2 regions of the Acutalibacter sp. JLR.KK004 genome follow, and region 1 is predicted to be linked to the other one. Evidence: predicted binding sites of a transcription regulator. Region 1 holds the regulator's gene; the other holds the start of a gene.
What was found. The regulator LexA, encoded in region 1, represses DNA repair genes until DNA is damaged. The targets are predictions, from matches to a motif close to CNAACANNTGTTNG.

Region 1 (9,010 bases):
GCCATGGCGACAGAAGTGGAGGCCCTGCTTGCTGCCATGCAGGAAGAAAAGGTGGAGGAATTTTCCGGGCTTGCCTTTCACAGCGGCACCCTGGAGGGCGTGGCCTGCGTGGTGGCGGAATGCGGCCCCGGCAAGGTGAACGCCGCCGTGTGCGCCCAGACTATGGTGCTGCGGTACAGCCCCCGGCTTGTTATCAACGTGGGCGTGGCGGGAGGCGTGGGGCCTCAGGTACACATTGGGGATCTGGTGGTGGCTGCTGCCTGCGTGCAGTATGATTTCGACACCACTGCCATGGGCGATCCCCTGGGCACCCTGTTTATCCGCCGCGCAAGCGGGGAAAACGAGGATATCCTGCTGCTGCCCTGCTGCGAGGAAGCTGCCGGGCTGCTGCTGAAGGAAGCCCGCAGCATTTATGGCGGCGCGCACTTTGGGGTTATCTGCACTGGGGATGTCTTTGTGGCTGACGCGGAAAAGAACCAGTTCCTACAGGAAAAATTTGAGGCCCATGCTGTGGAGATGGAGGGCGGGGCTATTGCCCAGGTGTGCTATATGAACAGCGTGCCCTGCGCGGTGCTCCGGGCCATTTCCGACTGCGCCAACGACGATTCTCCCATGGATTTCCCAGCCTTCACCAAAATGGCCGCAGAAAAGACCGGAAAACTGCTGGGCGCGGTGCTGCCAAGGCTGTAAAGGCGTGTTGCTTGTCAGATTTTGTATGTAAAGGCAGAACCTTTATTGTCAGAAAATCGTGTAAAGTTATATAACTTGTCATGCTCGGTTGAAATATGGCAGGCAGGTTCTAAAGAGGGTGGCTGGTGCCGCCCTCTTTTTTGCAGGCGCTCTATCTTCAAACAAGCCCTAGCCCCTTGACAAAACGAACAATCGTTAGTATAATAATAGAAACTAACGGTTGTTCGTTTGGAGGAATACGTTTGCAGATGAAAGAAAAAATTTTGTGGGAGGCACTGGGGCTTTTCTCCCAGCGGGGCTATGACGCAGTATCAGTGCGGGAGCTGGCAAGGGCTGTGGGCATTCGGGAAAGCTCGCTGTACCACTATTTTCCCGGCAAACAGGCCATTTTTGACAGCCTGGTGGAGTTATGCTGGGAAAAGGCCCAGGAATATTTCCAGGCACAGGGTCTGCCCTTCTCCACCGAAGATGACCTCTCCGTTTTCGGGCAGTCCAGCCTTGCCCCGCTGGGAGAAACCCTTGCCGGAATATTCCGGTATTTCTTTGAAGATCCCTGGAACAGCCAGTTCCGCCGGCTGCTGGTGGTAAGCCAATATGCCCACGAGCTGGCTGGGGCTGTGTATCAAAAACTGTATAGGGATTACCCTTTACAGGTGGAGGAAGAGATTTTCCGGCGGCTGATGGCAGAAGGCAAGTGCCCCCAGGGAGATCCTGCCGCCATGGCGCTGGGCTTTTACGGCGGGGTGTTTTTGCTGCTGCACACCTGTGAAAGCTGGGAGGAAGCCCAGCCCCGCTTTATGGCACATTTGCGGCAATTCACCCGGCAGCAGGGCTTCGCCGCCGGAACAGAGGAGGGAAACCCATGAAAACTTTGATACTTTACCACTCGAAAACAGGCTTTACCGCCCAATATGCCCAGTGGCTGGCCCAAGACTTGAGCTGCGCGTGTGTTCCCTATAAAGGCCGTAAAGCTATATCCCTTGACACATTTGACGCCATTGCCTTTGGCAGCGGCCTGCGGGCCGGGATTCTCCCTGGAGCCAAGTGGTTTTTTAGACAAGCGCCAAGGCTGGAGGGGAAACGCCTGGCTTTATTCTTTACTGGGGCCATGCCCCCGGATCCGGTGGGGATTGAACGGGCTGTCCAGCAAAATGTCCCTCCAGAGGCGAGGGAGCGGGTGCCTGCATTTTACCTGTGGGGCGGGCTGAATTATGAAAAAATGGGCTTTGTGGACAAGGCCATGATGGCTGCTTTCCGCAAGATGCTGGGCGCCAAGAAAAATCCCACGCCGGAGGATCAGGAAGCGATCCAGACGGTGGCTTCTTCCTTCAGCAAGGCGGAGCGGGAAAACCTGCGGGAACTGGAAGCCTATTTGCGGGTGGGCAGATAGCGGCTATACATGACAAGGCATGATGCTTTACACAAGTATCACGCCTTGTCTGTTTGAAAGCTGTTCCCCTTTACAGATACCGTATCACGGCAATAACCTTTCCCAGCAGGGAAACGTCTTTGGCGTAGATGGGGGAGAAATCCGGATTTTCCGGCTGCAAGCGGACGCGGCCCTCCTCCCGGTACAGGGTTTTTACGGTGGCCTCATCCTCCAGCAGGGCCACCACAATGTCCCCGTCCTCCGCTGTGGGCACCCGTTCCGCAATTACGTAATCCCCGTCCAGGATGCCTGCGTCCCGCATACTCAGGCCGCTGACATGGAGGGCAAAAAGCTCCTTGCCGGTTTTCTGGGGGAAGGGGATGTAGCCCTCTATGTCCTCCACTGCCAGGATGGGCAGCCCTGCCGTTACCTTGCCCATAATGGGCACCTGTACGGCGGCTTCGCTGCCTTCAATGCGGATGGAGCGGTTCAGCCCAGCTTCCCGGGTGATGTAGCCCAGCTTTTCCAGGGTTTTCAGATGGGCGTGGACTGTGGAGGTGGAGCGCAAGCCTGTGGCGTTGCAGATCTCCCGCACAGTGGGGGGGATGCCGGAGGGCATTTGCTCCCGTAAAAAATCAAAAACTTTTTGCTGGCTTTTCGTTAAGGGTTCCATTGCCATGCCTCCTGTGGAAAATGGGCAGGGGAAAGCGCCCGGATTATACGAGGGGTATAGCCCTATGAGAGGCCACACCAAGGTTTCTTATTTGTATTATATCATATGTTCTCTGAAAATGAAACGTTTGTTTGAAAACTTTTCAAAATTTTTCTGGTGCGTTTTCGACAGTTTTCGGGAAAATTCACAAATCCGGCAGAATTTCTTTAAGGTTTATTCACAAGGCCGTAACAACTCTTTGGAAAAAAGGTTTATAATAGAGGTGTACTCAAAAGAAATGGACCGCACCTTTTCTTGAGATACATGTTCTATAGTGAACGCCCCCAAAAGAGGCTGCCTCTTTTAGGCCGCGTGAACTAACCCTCCTCAATAATACCCCTCAAGCAAAAGGAAGAAAGGCCGAAAGTTTCTCGGCCTTTCTTCCTTTTGTGTATATTTCCTTTTTGGGCGGGCCAGAATACAGTTGCCATGCAAAATGTATTTTACTCCGAAAGGAATGGAACCACCATGAATGGAAAACGATTCTCAGAAGGTAAGGCAAGGCGCAACGGCTTTTATCTGGCCCTGGCTGTTTGTCTGGTGGCGGTGGGCATTGCCGCCTGGAGCACCTATGACGCAGTGCAGGACTATCTTGGCCCGGAGGACGCCTCTACAGATCCCGCGCTGGTTGAGCAGCAGGAAGAGGACGTGCGCAGCGGCCAGAACGTCCTGAAAGACGACGATCCGGAAGCGCCTAAAAAGGAAAGCGCCAGCTCCTCCGTCCCCTCCGGGAAAACCTCCTCCGCTGCCTCGGCCGGGGCGAAGTTAGCCGGCAGCACGCCTAAGAAAATTGCCCCCACCAAAAGCCCATCTCCCACTCCCGCGCCTGAGGAGAGCGAGGCTTCCCAGGTGCCCGCTACGGCCCCGCTCTATGAAATCAGCACAGAAATGCTGTATCCGGTGGCCTCCAAGCAGATTGACAAGGCCTACAGCTCCGGGGCGCCTATGTACTCTGAAACTATGAAGGATTGGCGCGTCCACGCTGGGTGCGACATTGCCGCTGAAAGCGGGGAGCAGGTGCTGGCCTGCGGCAACGGCATTGTGAAGGAGACGTATACGGACAGTATGCTGGGCAACGTCATTGTTGTGGAACATGGGGACTATATGTTTTACTACTGCGGCGTGGGAGAGGAATTCCTGGTGCAGCCGGAGGACGTAGTGTCCATGGGCCAGGCTATCGGCACCATCACCGCTGTGCCTGAGGAAGCTGCCCAGCAGCCCCACCTCCACCTGGAGGTGCGCCGGGACGGGGCCTGCATGGATCCCCGCAGCGTGCTGGAGGGAAAGAACTAGCTTTTGCTTCCGGGGTTTGCCTCTGGGGTTTTGCCTCCGGCGGCTTAAGGGGTGTTTTTGAAAAACACCCCTTAAGAATCCCCAAAAACTTTTAAGACGCACAAAACGGCAGGAAACAGCGGCGCATGCTGCCCGGTTCCCTGCCGTTTTACTGTGGTTTTTAGTGGTACTGGGGAAGCCAGCTTCCGTGGGTTTCGATTAAGTCATCCACCATTTTGATGATGGCGTCTATATCCAGCTCGCTGCCGGTGTGGGGATCCAGCATGGCGGCCTGGTAGATGTGCTCTTTCTTCCCGGTGACAGCGGCCTCGATGGTGAGAAGCTGCACGTTGATGTTGGTCATGTTCATAGCGGCGCACTGCACAGGCAGCCGGCCTACCCGGCAGGGGTGTATGCCCATGCCGTCTACAAGACAGGGCACCTCCACGCAGGCATCCTGGGGCAGGTTTTCGATTAAGCCCCCGGTGTTCAGCACGTTGCCGCCGATTTGGTAGGGATCACCGGTGACAATGGCTTCCATGATGTGGGAAGCATACTCCCGGGAACGCTGGTGCTGAAGCTGGTGGCTTTGGCGCAGCTCGTCCCGCTGCTTGGCCCACTTCTTAATCTGATCCACGCAGCGGCGGGGGTATTCGTCCAGGGGAATTTGGAAGCGGCCGATAAGCTCGGGATATTTTGATTTGATGTAGAACATGTTGTACTCTGCGTTGTGCTCGCTGGACTCGGTGCAATAATAGCCGAACTTGTCGATGTAGTCAAAGCGCACCATGTCCTTGTGCTGTTCCTTTGCGTTCTTCTCCTTAGCCCGACGGCGGATTTCCGGGTACAGGTCATTCCCGTCCTTGTCCTTGATTTCAAGCAGCCAGCCCATGTGGTTGATGCCGGCGATAAGCTCCTTGCGGCCCGGAAGCTTATCCTCCATATCCAGGGCCTTGAGAAGCCCTTCGCTGCATACCTGGACACTGTGGCACAGGCCTATGGTTTTGACATTTGTATAGCGCTGCATGTAGCCGGAGAGCATGGCCATGGGATTGGTGTAGTTTAAGAACCAGGCGTCTGGGCACACCTCTTCCATATCCCGGGCAAAGTCCGCCATTACGGGGATGGTGCGCAGGGCGCGCATGATGCCGCCAATGCCCAGGGTGTCGCCAATGGTCTGGCGCAGGCCGTACTTTTTAGGCACCTCAAAGTCGATGATGGTGCAGGGATCGTACAGCCCCACCTGGATGGCGTTGACCACAAAGGCCGCTCCCCGCAGGGCTTCCTTCCGGTTTTCCACCCCCAGGTAGGTGGTGATTTTCCCATGGCCCCCCAGGGTTTCGTTCATGGCCCCTAAAATTTCCGCGCTTTCCGAAAGCCGCACGCCGTCGATGTCATAGAGGGCAAACTCCCAGTCCCGCAGGACCTCGCTGCACATGCAGTCTCCCAGCACATTCCGGGCGAACACTGTGCTGCCAGCGCCCATAAAGGTGATTTTTTTCATCTGCGTTTTTTCAGTCCTTTCCCGCGGCTTATAGTAAACGCACTTGAAAATCGGTAGATCCCGATTTTCAAGTTGAACGGCTGAGCCGCCTGGTTCAAAAGAGGTAGAATACCTCTTTTGAACTGCGTTAACTATAGCCGCTGTTTCCAACTGTCCTGACTATACCACACTCAAAGAAAAAGGGCAAGGCTGTTTTGACAAAAAGCGCTAAAACTCAAAACCCCGGAGACTGCCATCTCCGGGGTTCCGCTTTTGGGCGGGCACTTTATTTGGTTTTTGGATCAAACCTTTTTTCAAAAAAGGTTTGCAGGGTGTGGGATGGAATCCCACGGCCTTGTTACAGCTTCAGCTTTGTCCATTGGCCCTTGCGGAAACGCACAAAGCTCATGAGGAACCGCACGCACTGGTCGCAGAAGGTGCCTAGCCACGCGCCGACAAGCCCCAGGCCCAGGGGATAGCACAGCAGCCAGCTTATGCCCGGGCGGATGCAGGTGACGCTTATGAGGGATACCATGGCGGTGAAGCGGGTGTCCCCCGCCCCGCGCAGGCAGCCGAACTGCACCACCTGCAGGATTTGGAAGAAAAGCATGACGCTTAAGACGCGCATAATCGTTGCGCCATAATCCAGGATGACCTGCTCGTTTGAGAACAGCAGGAACAGGGATTTGCCAAAGAAGAAATAGAACACCGCCACAACAAAAGCGCAGATCAGGCCGATTTTCTGGGCCACGCTGCCGTATATCTTGGCCATGTCCGGGCGCTTGCGCCCCAGGCTTTGGCCGATGAGGGTGACCGAGGCTACGGACAGCCCGTCCCCAAAGGTGAAGGACATGTGCATCATGTTCATGCCGATTTGGTGGGCCGCCAGCTCTGTGGTGCCCAGATGGGCCACGGTCATGGAGAAAAGCAGGAAGCCAATGCGCAGGCACACCTGCTCTACAAAAGCGCTGGATCCAACGCTTAAAAGGGAGCGGACACTGAGCTTGTCTGCCAGCCAGCCTTTTACCGCGCCCAGGTAGACGAAGCCGTTCCTATGTAATACGGAGCAGATGCTGAGCACGCAGGCGCAGATGGTGCCAATCACTGTGGCTAAGGCCGCGCCCCGCACCCCCAGGGCTGGGAAGCCGAAGTTGCCGCCGATGAGCAGGTAGTTGAACAGCACGTTTACAATGTTGGAAATCAGGTTTGTGACCATGGCGATACGGGTGTTCCCCGCCCCCCGCTGGGCGGCGTTTAAAACCAGGGACACAGTGGAGAAAATCTGCCCGCCCATGATGATGCGCAGGTAGTCCACCGCGTATTCGTGGGTGTCCGGCTGGGAGCCAACCATGGCTACAATGGGGCTTGCAAACGCCACAAAGGCCGCGCTTATCACTGCCGTAAGCAGGACGGTGATAAGCAGCACCATGCGCACCACCCTGTTGGCGCTTTCCCGGTCGTTTTCCCCCTTGCGCCGGGCCACAATGGCAGAAACCGCCACGTTCATGGACAGGAAAAGGGCCAGGCCTAAGAATTTCGGCTGGGTGGTGAGGCCCACCGCGGCAATGGCGTAAGACCCCAGCGCGCCTACCATGATGGTGTCCACCATGCCCGCAAGGCCTACGAAAAAGGACTCCAGCACCGAGGGCCAGGCCACATGGAGCACGTCCCGGATAATGGTTTTCTCCGGGGGCACCTCCCCCATTTCCATTCCCCTGCACACACGCTGGGCATTTACAAAATGCAACGCTCTCACTCCTAAAATAGTTTTATCTGCAACTATTATACCATCCCTTCATAGGGTTTGCAAGCCCCCCGCGTTAAGGGGAGCGTCCTTTTATACCTCAGGGGGCCAGGAGGATTTTTTATAGGAAAAGCCCCCGCAGGCATAAATCTGCGGGGGCCGGGAAGCTGGGAAATCTCAAAGCCGTTTAGATGCCGTCCTCAAAAAGGCCCTTAAGCTTTGAGAAAAAGTTTTTGCGCTTCTGGTAATTCTTGTCGTCGGAAGCCTTATCCAGCTCTGCCAGCAGCTCCTTCTGGCGCTTGGAAAGGTTTTTAGGCACTTCTACGGTTACGGTGACGTACTGATCCCCCCGGGAGCGCCCGTTCAGGCTTTGGATGCCCTTGCCCTTTAGGCGGAACACATCCCCGGGCTGGGTGCCCTCATGGATATGGTAGCTTACCCTGCCGTCCAGGGTGGGCACTTCCACGTCTGCGCCCAGGGCTGCCTGGGTGAAGGTGACAGGCATATCGCACAGCACGTCTGTGCCCCGGCGCTGGAAAATGGGATGGGGCCGCACAGAGACATATACATGGAGATCCCCGTTAGGCCCGCCGTTCGCCCCGGCGTTGCCCCTGCCGCCCACGTTCAGAATCTGCTCGTCATCTATGCCGGCAGGGATGCTTATCTCCACCGACTTCTTCCGGCGCACGCGGCCCTTGCCGTCGCAGGTTTTGCAGGGGGTTTCAACCAGCTTGCCTGTGCCCCGGCAGCGGTCGCAGGTTTGGGAGGACTGCACCACCCCAAAGGGGGTGCGCTGGTTAATGCGCACCTGGCCTGTGCCGCTGCAGTGGGGGCAGGTTTTGGGGGTGGTGCCTGCCGCCGCGCCTGTGCCATGGCAGTCGCCGCAGGTTTCAATCTGCTGGTATTCTACGGTTTTCTTCACACCCTTTGCCGCTTCCTCAAAGGAGACGGCCACACTTGCCTGCACGTCCGTGCCCCGCCGGGGTGCGTTGGGGTTCTGGCGGCGGGCGCCGCCAAAACCGCCCCCAAAGAAGCTGTCGAAAATATCGGTGAAATCGAAGCCGCCGCCCTGGAAGGGGTTCCCCCCCGCGCCGCCGCCAAAGTTGGGGTCTACCCCCGCGTGGCCGAACTGATCGTACCGGGCGCGCTTGTCGCCGTCGGACAGCACCTCGTATGCCTCGTTTACCTCTTTGAATTTCGTCTCGGCCTGGGCGTCCCCAGGGTTCAGGTCGGGATGGTATTTTTTTGCCAGCTTCCGGTATGCCTTCTTGATTTCGTCCTCGGACGCGCCCTTCTGCACGCCCAGCACTTCATAAAAATCCCTTTTGTCCGCCAAGCTGTCTCGCCCTCTCTTAACATATAATATCGTTATCCCATATTATAGCAAATCCCACGCCGCCCGTCAAATAGGAAAAAAAATTCCGTTTCCGCTCCCCTTGCTTTAGGGGGGGCCGCGGTGTTATAATTAAAATAGAGACGGCATTAGAATCTGGAATTCGACAGGAAGCGGCTGAAACGCCGTTTGGAAAGGAGTTTGTTATGGAGAACAAGAGTTTTTCCGGCACAGGCTATGAGTTTCTTTCTGAGAAAGAAGCCATGTGGGCAGAAATGCTGATGCAGGCCTTAAAGGAAAATGGCATTCCCTGCACGTCTTTGCCTGTGCATGGCGCTGGGTTTGTCATGCGGACGGGGATTATGGAGCGGCTACAAGTTTTTGTTCCCGCAGAGAAAAAGCCTCAG
Region 2 (9,010 bases), 1.1 Mb from region 1:
TTCCGACGGCATTGTAGATATTGTGGAAACCGGGGCCACCCTAAAGGAAAATGGCCTGGAGGTGATAGAACCCATTGCCCAGGTGTCTGCCCGGCTGGTGGTAAACCCTGCCAGCATGAAGCTGCGCAAGGGGGAGATTGAGGCCCTGGCGGCAAAGCTGGAGGAGAAGCTGGAAAGATGACAAAAGGGTTACAAAACCTGAGGCTTTTTCCCGAAAACAGCGCTTTTACCCATTATTAACAATTTGTTCATATTTTAAAAGAGGTGAATGTTGATGATACGCATGGTGAAAGGCGAGCGGCAGGCCCGCCTTGCCTTTATAGACGAGCTGAAGGCCCGGGTGGGCCAGGCGGACAGGGCTGTGGAAGAGTCTGTGGCGGAGATTATCCGAAACGTGAAGGAGGGCGGGGATGAGGCCGTTCAGAATTATTCCCGCCAGTTTGACGGCTGGGCGCCGGAAAGGCTGGAGCTTACCCGCCAGGAGATGGAGGAAATTGCCCAGGCGTGCGCCCCGGAATTTTTAGAGGCCCTTAGGAGGGCAGCGGAAAACATCCGGATATTCCATGCCCGGCAGAAGCAGCAGAGCCGCATCGACCCTATGGGCGGCATCATCACGGGCCAGCGGGTGCGGGGCCTGCACCGGGCGGGGGTTTACGTGCCTGGCGGTACGGCGGGATACCCTTCCTCTGTGCTGATGAACGTGATACCCGCCCAGGTGGCAGAGGTGGGGGAGATTGTAATGGCTACGCCCCCGGGCCGCACAGGCCGGCCCGACCCCAACATCATCGCCGCGGCCCTTGCCGCCGGGGTGGACAGGGTGTTCCTCATGGGCGGCGCCCAGGCGGTCGCGGCCATGGCTTACGGCACGGAGACGGTGCCCAAGGTGGACAAAATCGTGGGGCCGGGGAATATTTTCGTGGCTACCGCCAAGAAGCAGCTTTACGGCGTGGTGGACATTGACATGATAGCCGGGCCAAGCGAAATCCTCATCATAGCCGATTCCTCCGCAAACCCGGAGTATCTGGCAGCGGATTTGATGAGCCAGGCGGAGCACGACAAAATGGCTTCTGCCATCCTCATCACCCCGGACGAGAAGCTGGCGGCCCAGACGGTGGAGGCCCTGTACAGGCAGCTTGAAAGCCTTTCCCGCAGGGAGATTATCGAGGAATCCTTGGACACCTACGGGGCGGTGCTCCTTACGGAAAACATGGACGAGGCGGTGGAATTTGCAAACCTTCTGGCCCCGGAGCACCTGGAGGTCTGCTGCGACAATCCCTTTGCCTATCTGGGCAGGCTGGACAACGCGGGTTCCCTGTTTTTGGGCCACTATTCCCCAGAGCCTTTAGGGGACTATTTTGCCGGGCCGAACCATGTGCTGCCCACCGGGGGCACAGCAAGGTTCTTCTCACCCCTTTCTGTGGATGACTTCGTGAAGAAATCCGGCTTTGTATATTATCCCAAAGAAGCGCTTTTAGATGCTGCCGATGATATTATCCTTTTGGCGGAAACAGAAGAGCTTACCGCCCACGCCAACTCCGTCCGGGTGCGCAAGGATGGGAAATAGGCCCATGGAAACAGTGGAGGACGTGTATAAGGCCCTGGAGGCCCGGGGCTTTGCGCCGGAATGGCTGACAAAGGGGAAGGAAGCGGCTGTGCTGTATTTTACAGGGGGCCGCAAACAGTATAAGCTTTATTTTGACGAGAGCTTTGTGGAGGTTTCCCAGAAAAAGCGTTTGTTCCGGGAGGAATACTGGCACAGCATAGGCGTGCGCCGCTATGAAAACCCAGAGGACACCGTGGCGGACGTGTACGACACAGTGGCGTGGTGCCTGGAGGAATATGGCGGGAAAAAGGAGGACAAGGCACATGTACAGCCTGAATGAAAAAGCGAAAGGCCTTAAAGCGTATGACCCCATTGGAGGGGGCTTCCAGGTGCGCCTGGACGCAAACGAGTCTTTCCTGCCTTTGCCGGAGGAGGTACTCCTGGACGCCCAGACGGCCCTTCCGGAACTGGCCTTCAACCGCTATCCAGACCCTGCCGCTAAGGAGCTTTGCGCCGCCTTTGCCCGGCATTATGGGGTGCCGGAAGGGCAGGTGGTGGCGGGAAATGGCTCTGACGAGCTGATAACCGTAATTTTCAGCACCTTCCTGGAAAAAGGGGATGCTTTTGCCACCCTGGAGCCGGACTTTTCCATGTATGCCTTTAACGGCTTTTTGCAGGAGGCCCGGCATGTGCCCATTCAGAAGGGAGAGGGCCTTCGCGTAGACATAGACGAAACCATCCGGGTTTGTGAGGAGGAAGGGGTAAAGCTGCTGATTTTCAGCAACCCCTGCAATCCCACTTCCCTGGTGTGCCCCAAAGAAGAAGTGGCCCGGCTTATCCGCTCGGTCAGCGCTTTGGTGGTGCTGGACGAGGCTTATATGGACTTTTCCGACCAGAGCCTTCTGAGGGAAGCGGACAGCTTTGATAACCTCATCATCCTGCGCACCTGCTCCAAGGCCTTTGGCATGGCGGCCCTGCGGCTGGGATTTGCGGTGGCCCGGCCTTTGCTGGCAGACACCCTGCGGGCGGCAAAATCCCCCTATAATGTAAACGCCTTGTCTCAGAAGATGGGGGCATTGGCACTAGGGCAGGATGCAGCCATCAAGGCCGCCCTGGAGGAAATCCTTCTGTCCCGGGACGAGCTGGCGGCTGGGCTGGAAGAATTGGGGCGGAAATATCCCGGGCGCTTTACCCTGTTGCCAAGCGACACCAATTTCTGCGCCCTCTTGATGGAGGACAGGCAGGCCCTGTTCGATTTCCTGTGCGCCCGGGGCATTGCCATCCGCCTTACCGGGGGCCTTGTCCGCATTACCTGCGGCACGCCGGAGGAAAACAGGATTTTCCTCCGGGCGGCGGAAGAGTATTTCAAGGCTTCAGGAAAGGGGGGGCAGGCATGAAGCGTCAGGCTTCTGTAACAAGGAAAACAAGGGAAACAGATATCAAGCTGGCTCTCTCCCTGGACGGCGGCTCAGTGGAGGTTGCCACAGGCGTCGGCTTTTTCGACCACATGCTGACAGCCTTCGGGGTACACAGCGGCTTTGGCCTGGAGGTTTGGGCCAAGGGGGACTTGGAGGTGGATTGCCACCATACAGTGGAGGACGTGGGCATTGTGCTGGGCCAGGCCATGGCCCAGGCTTTAGGGGACAAAAGCGGCATTAAGCGTTATGGCCACGCCTACATCCCTATGGACGAGGCCCTGGGTTCCTGCGTGGTGGATATCAGCGGCAGGCCCTTCCTGGTGTTCCAGGCGGCGTTTCCCCAGGAGGCTCTGGGGGCATATGACGCCTGCATGACAGAGGAGTTTTTCCGGGCCTTTGCCATGCACAGCGGCCTGACTCTCCACCTTGCCTGCCCCTATGGGAAAAATTCCCACCACATGATTGAAGCTCTCTTTAAGGCTTGTGCCCACGCGATGCGGGATGCCTGCGCCCTGGGGCAGGAAGGGGTGCTTTCCTCCAAAGGGATGCTGTAGGAGACGCTTTCGGTGCTTTTTGCCTCCGGCGGCTCAAAAGCCTTTCAGGAAGCGTCAGAATTGTGCTGGAAAAGAATGATGAACAAAGTGTGAATTCTTAGAAAAAACTGCGGTTTTTTGCAAAAAAGTTGGGTTTTGTAAACGATTTGTAATCTTTTTCGCCCGCTGGATAGGGGCTTTTTCATACAGGTTTGACACCGTTATATAAAGGAGAGTTTGCCTATGATTATACTGCCAGCCATTGACCTGCACCAGGGCCAGTGCGTGCGCCTGCTGCAGGGGGACTATGCCACAGCCCATGTGGTGGCGGACAGCGCCCTGGACACTGCCAGAAGCTTCCAGGAGCAGGGCGCCCGCTGGATGCACATGGTGGATTTGGACGGGGCCAAGGGAGGCGCGCCCCAAAATGCCCAGTTGATTTTTGACGTGCTCCAGAATGTGGACATGCACATTGAGGTGGGGGGCGGCATACGGGATATGGCTTCTGTAGAGCTGTATCTGGAGAAGGGTGTGAGCCGGGTGATTTTAGGCTCTGCCGCTTTGGAAAATCCCGCTTTTGTGAAAGAAGCTGTGGGCCGGTACGGCAAAAAAATTGCTGTGGGCATTGACGCTTTGGGGGGCAAGGCCGCCGCCCAGGGCTGGACGGAGAAAAGCGGGAAGGATTATCTGGAGCTTGCCAAGGAGATGGAGGCCCTGGGGGTGGAGTTTATCATCTGCACAGACATCCAGCAGGATGGCATGATGAGCGGGCCGAACCTGGAAATGCTGGATAAGCTGAACCGGGCTGTGTCCTGCAACATCATTGCCAGCGGCGGGGTCAGCAGCCTTTTGGATATTGTGAACCTGTATGATTTGGGGCTTTATGGCGCTATTGCCGGGAAGTCTATCTATACGGGGGCATTGGATCTGCGCCGGGCCATTACCGCCTGCCAGCGGGTTTCCGGCAAGGCCCCCAAAACGCGGCAGGCGGCAGAGGACGAGCTGGAACGGTATTTCCAGAAGTCTGAGCTGCTGCCCGCTGTTATCCAGGAGGAGGAAACCGGGGAGGTGCTGATGCTGGCCTATATGAACCGGGAGTCCCTGGTGAAAACCTTGCAAACCGGCACCACTTGGTTTTACAGCCGCAGCCGCAAGGCCCTTTGGAACAAGGGGGAGACTTCGGGCCACACCCAGCAGGTGTGCAGCGTCTATGCGGACTGCGACGATGACACCCTGCTCATTAAAGTGAAGCAGAAAGGCCCTGCCTGCCATACGGGCAGCCATAGCTGTTTTTTTAAAACCCTGTGGCCGGAAAAGGACGGGGCAGAGCAGAAGGAGAATGGAATATGAACTCTTTACAGAAACTATATGAGACAGTTTCAGCCAGAAAAGACGCGCAGACAGAAGGCTCTTACACCTGCTATCTTTTCGGGCAGGGACTGGACAAGATTTTGAAAAAGTGCGGGGAGGAGTGCAGCGAGGTGATTATCGCCGCGAAAAACGGGGATAACAGCGAAACTGTTCTGGAGATAAGCGACCTTTTATACCACCTCACTGTGCTGATGGTGCAGCAGGGCATCACTCTGGAGCAGGTGGAGGCTGAGCTGAAAAAGCGCAGTGGAAAGCAAGGTAACCTGAAAACCTTCCATCAGGTGGACAAAAATACATGAGGTGGGATTTTTGGCAGCGGGCCAGGGCTTTCCTGCGCCCGGAAACCCGGGTGCTCCTGGTGGGCAGGGAAGGGCTGGAGGATTTGCTGGCCTTGGGGCATCCCCTCTGCCTGCTGGCTTTGGCCCTGCCTGACGGGTGCTGCCTCCGGGAGGAAAGGCGGCTGGGGCCTTTAGGCGTGCAGGCGCGGCCCTGGAATGGGGGAGAGCCTTTGCCCTTTGACGGGCAGTCTTTGGATCTGGTGCTGCAATACCGCCAGCCATATGATTTAGGGGAAATACGCCGGGTGCTGAAGCCCGGCGGTTTTTTCCTGACGGAGCAGGCAGGGGGGACTGACAGCAGGGCCGGGGAGCTGGGCCTGCCGGGCAATTATAACCTGGAGAACCAGAAGCCCCTGTTTTATGAGGCAGGGTTCCGGGTGGTATATGGCGATCAGGGCTATGAAGCTGCTGGAAAGGGCCGAGAGAGAGAGCTGCGCCACCGGTTTATGATTGTGGCGGGCAAGACTGGAAAAAAATAGAAGAAACCATAAACCCCCCGCTCCGGCAGTGCCGGGGCGGGGGGTTTATGCGTTGGGAAGGATTTAATCCCGGAGTATGACGCCATTGCCGTCATACATGCGGGAGGGCTGGGCAGAGAGGAGCATAACGCCCTCAATGAAGGCCCAGATGACAACGGCTACAGTGGCCACGCCGCAGGTCAGCAGGCCCCCTGCCAGGGAGAGGACAAGCTGGATGGTGCCCCGGGTGTTAAAGCCCAGGTAGAAATTATGCACGCCGAACACGCCCAGCATAATGGCCAGCAGGCCCGCTGCCAGGCGGCTCTTTTGGGCATAGCCTGCCGGCGGGGTGTTGTACTGCTGGGGCGGGTAAGGATAATAGGGCTGCTGGGGCGCCTGGCTGTATTGGGGAGGCTGGTATTGCGGGGCAGCCTGCTGCTCCTGCTGGGTATACTGGGGCGCGCCATAGGAAGGCTGGGCCTGATAGCTGGAATAGGGAGAGGCAGGCTCTGGCGCCCGGGGCGGCTCTGGCATATGGAAAGGCTCTGCGGAGGATCCGGGGAAGTGGGGGCCGGTGTGGTCTGGGGCGGGGGGATCGGGTGGGAGATCCGGCTCCAGGGTCAGGTGGGGCACAGGCTTTTCCGTATAGACAGGCTCCTGCTGGGGGGCGGAGGGCTGGGCGCTCTCCTGGACGGGCTGGGTTTCCCCAGGCTGCCCTTCTGCCGGCTGGGAGGCGGGGGGATTGTTCTGCTGTTCTAAGGGGTTATTATTTTCAAAATCAGACATATAAGATGCTCCTTTCTGAAATGGAATGTGTCAGTCTTTTAAGAATACGCCGTTTGCGTCGGTGTTAATGCGCCCGTCTAAAAGCTTGATGCCGTCCAGGATGCCCCAGATCTGCATGACAATGGCGCCGAAGCCGCAGGTGAGGAAAGACACCAGAAGCTGCACCAGCCCCCGGGAGGTGTTGCCCAGGTAGAAGCTGTGGACGCCATAGGCTCCCAGCAGCATGGCAAGGACGCCTGCCGCCACCCGGCTTTTCTGCACATAGCCGGGAGGAGGCTCCATGCCGGCCTGGGGCTGGTATTGGGGCGGGTTGTACATGGGAGGCTGCTCCTCCTGGAAGTTTGCCTGGGTGTAATAGGTCTGGTTATACTGGTTGTTATACTGATTATTGTCTGCCATGTGGGTTCATCTTCCTTTCTGTGTAGGGGGCAGTCCGTTTCCTTGTGTTCTGGTACTATCTTAGCACCACCTGTGGGGGAAAGCAAGGGACTGGAAGGTTTAGTAAGATAAAATTAAAAAAGGAAAGAATTTGGTCGGGGTTTACCAGCAAACAAGACGGAGATGTAAATTTTTTGTAAGGATTGGAGAAATGGGGATTGGATATATTTTACAAAAATTCGCAGGACTATTGTGCACTTTAATGGCTTTGGCTTGGAGAACGGAGGGCAGAAAAAAATTTTTTTGCAATTTTTAGGAAAAGTTGTCCTCTGGAGGACAACTTTTTTGCGTTTTCAGGGTGTAAGTGAAAGGAGCTTTTCGGTTCCTTGAAAAAAGGGGACAGCCCAGAAAGGAGAGGGGCGCGGTGTGAAGAAGGAGAAAGGAAAGGGGCAGAGGACGATGATATGGAAAGGATGTGGCGCCATTGCTGGGATTTAGGAAGCGGGAGGGCAGGCCTGCTGTGGCAGTGCAGACAGCCCCGGCGCCGGGGCCTGGGGCCTTCCCCCAGGGAGGCGGGGAGCGGGCGCTGTACCGCGCTTTGCGGGAATCGGTGCCGATAATTGACGCGGCGGTTTACAAGCTGCGCAGGCTTATCGGGGAGTTCCAGGCAGTGTGTCCGGACGGGGAGGCCCAGAAGGGCCTCCGGGAGTTTTTGGAGACAGTGCAGGTGAACGCCGCCGGGGTGGGCATCCATGAGTTTCTGGGCATTTACCTGGAGGAACTGGTGACCTATGGCAACGCTGTGGGGGAGATGGTGCTTTCCGGCGGGCAGGTTGGGGCGCTGTACAACGCGGGGCTTGACCAGGTGGAGCTGGAGGCGGACGGGCCTTTAGGGGTGAAGGTGTGGGCTTTAGGGCCTCATGGGAAGGAGCCTTGCCCCTATCCAGAGATGCTGCTGGTGTCGGCTTTGAACCCGGCGGCGGGAAGCCCCTGGGGCACCTCCCTTTTGCGGGGGCTTCCCTTTGTCAGCGAGGTGCTGCTGAAAATTTACCACACTCTGGGGGTGAACTGGGACAGGCTGGGGAACGTCCGGTTTGCGGTGACCTGCAAGCCCGAGGGCATGGGGGCCATGGCAGGAGACAGGGCCGGGCTGATAGCCAGGGAATGGCAGGACGCCATGAAGAGCCGGGAGCCGCGGGACTTTGTGGCAGTGGGGGATGTATCCATCAAGGCCATTGGGGCGGACAACCAGGTGCTGGAGAGCGAGGTGCCAGTGCGGCAGATGCTGGAGCAGATCGTGGCGAAACTAGGGTTGCCCCCCTTTCTGCTGGGGCTTTCCTGGTCGTCTACAGAGCGGATGTCCAGCCAGCAGGCAGATGTGCTGACCAGCGAGCTGGACGCTTACAGGCGGGCGCTGACCCCGGTGGCCATGAAGATCTGCAAGACCTGGCTGGCTTTGGCAGGGTTTGATCCGGTGTGCAGCATTGTGTGGGAGGAGATTACCATGCAGGACGAGGTGGATCATGCCAGGGCCAGATATCTGACAGCCCAAGCACGGAAGTTGGAACGGGAACTGGGAGAGTGAGGGAAGGCCCGCCCCGGCCGGCACCGGACAGGCGGCGCCGCGCCGCGAAGCGGCGTGCGGGTTTTGCAAAAACCCGCAGCCGGGGCGGGGGGAAGAGGCAGAAGGCAGAGGGGAGATGCGTATGCAGGAAGGGTATGTGGCAGAAGGAATAAGAGAGGCCTGGGAGCAGGGGCTGACAGCGGCGGACATGGAGAAAATCAACCGCTACACCCGGCGGGCCTTTGGGCCGGAGGAGGTTTTCGCCTTTTCCATGGTGCTGTGCGACAACCGGGTGGACAGGGACGGGGAGCGGTTCCCGGTGGAATCCCTCCAAAAGCTGCGGGAGCTGTTTTTGGGGAAAACCTGTATTTTCGGCCACCAGCAGGTGGGCGCCAACCAGGCGGCGCGGATTTTCGATACGGCTTTGGAGGAGGAGCCGGGGCAGGAGGCAGAAGGGGGAGAAACCCTCACCCGGCTGATTGCCAGGGCCTACCTGCCCAGGACAAAGGGCACAGAGGAGATGATTGCCCTGATTGACAGCGGGATGCTCAAGGAGGTGAGCGTAAGCTGCGCGGTGGCCCGGCGGGTGTGCAGCGCCTGCGGGCAGGAGCAATGCGGGCA

Region 2: a site for LexA is predicted at 7,118-7,131, ahead of VSQ30_RS07475 (serine/threonine protein phosphatase). Genes of this name have one in related genera too.

Annotation. Positions count from the first base shown of each region.
Region 1 covers NZ_JAYMNQ010000001.1:2,442,683-2,451,692, forward strand. The annotation lists gene VSQ30_RS13235 (5'-methylthioadenosine/adenosylhomocysteine nucleosidase) at 1-690, shown strand, start outside; gene VSQ30_RS13240 (TetR/AcrR family transcriptional regulator) at 939-1,556, shown strand; gene VSQ30_RS13245 (flavodoxin domain-containing protein) at 1,553-2,080, shown strand; gene lexA (transcriptional repressor LexA) at 2,151-2,732, opposite strand; gene VSQ30_RS13255 (peptidoglycan DD-metalloendopeptidase family protein) at 3,240-4,064, shown strand; gene VSQ30_RS13260 (alpha-glucosidase/alpha-galactosidase) at 4,225-5,547, opposite strand; gene VSQ30_RS13265 (MATE family efflux transporter) at 5,885-7,273, opposite strand; gene dnaJ (molecular chaperone DnaJ) at 7,458-8,606, opposite strand; gene VSQ30_RS13275 (putative signal transducing protein) at 8,810-9,010, shown strand, end outside.
Region 2 covers NZ_JAYMNQ010000001.1:1,345,068-1,354,077, forward strand. The annotation lists gene hisG (ATP phosphoribosyltransferase) at 1-181, shown strand, start outside; gene hisD (histidinol dehydrogenase) at 269-1,564, shown strand; gene VSQ30_RS07435 (hypothetical protein) at 1,569-1,883, shown strand; gene VSQ30_RS07440 (pyridoxal phosphate-dependent aminotransferase) at 1,867-2,940, shown strand; gene hisB (imidazoleglycerol-phosphate dehydratase HisB) at 2,937-3,515, shown strand; gene hisA (1-(5-phosphoribosyl)-5-[(5-phosphoribosylamino)methylideneamino]imidazole-4-carboxamide isomerase) at 3,738-4,844, shown strand; gene hisE (phosphoribosyl-ATP diphosphatase) at 4,841-5,164, shown strand; gene VSQ30_RS07460 (class I SAM-dependent methyltransferase) at 5,161-5,682, shown strand; gene VSQ30_RS07465 (TM2 domain-containing protein) at 5,746-6,447, opposite strand; gene VSQ30_RS07470 (TM2 domain-containing protein) at 6,478-6,846, opposite strand; gene VSQ30_RS07475 (serine/threonine protein phosphatase) at 7,310-8,410, shown strand; gene VSQ30_RS07480 (hypothetical protein) at 8,547-9,010, shown strand, end outside.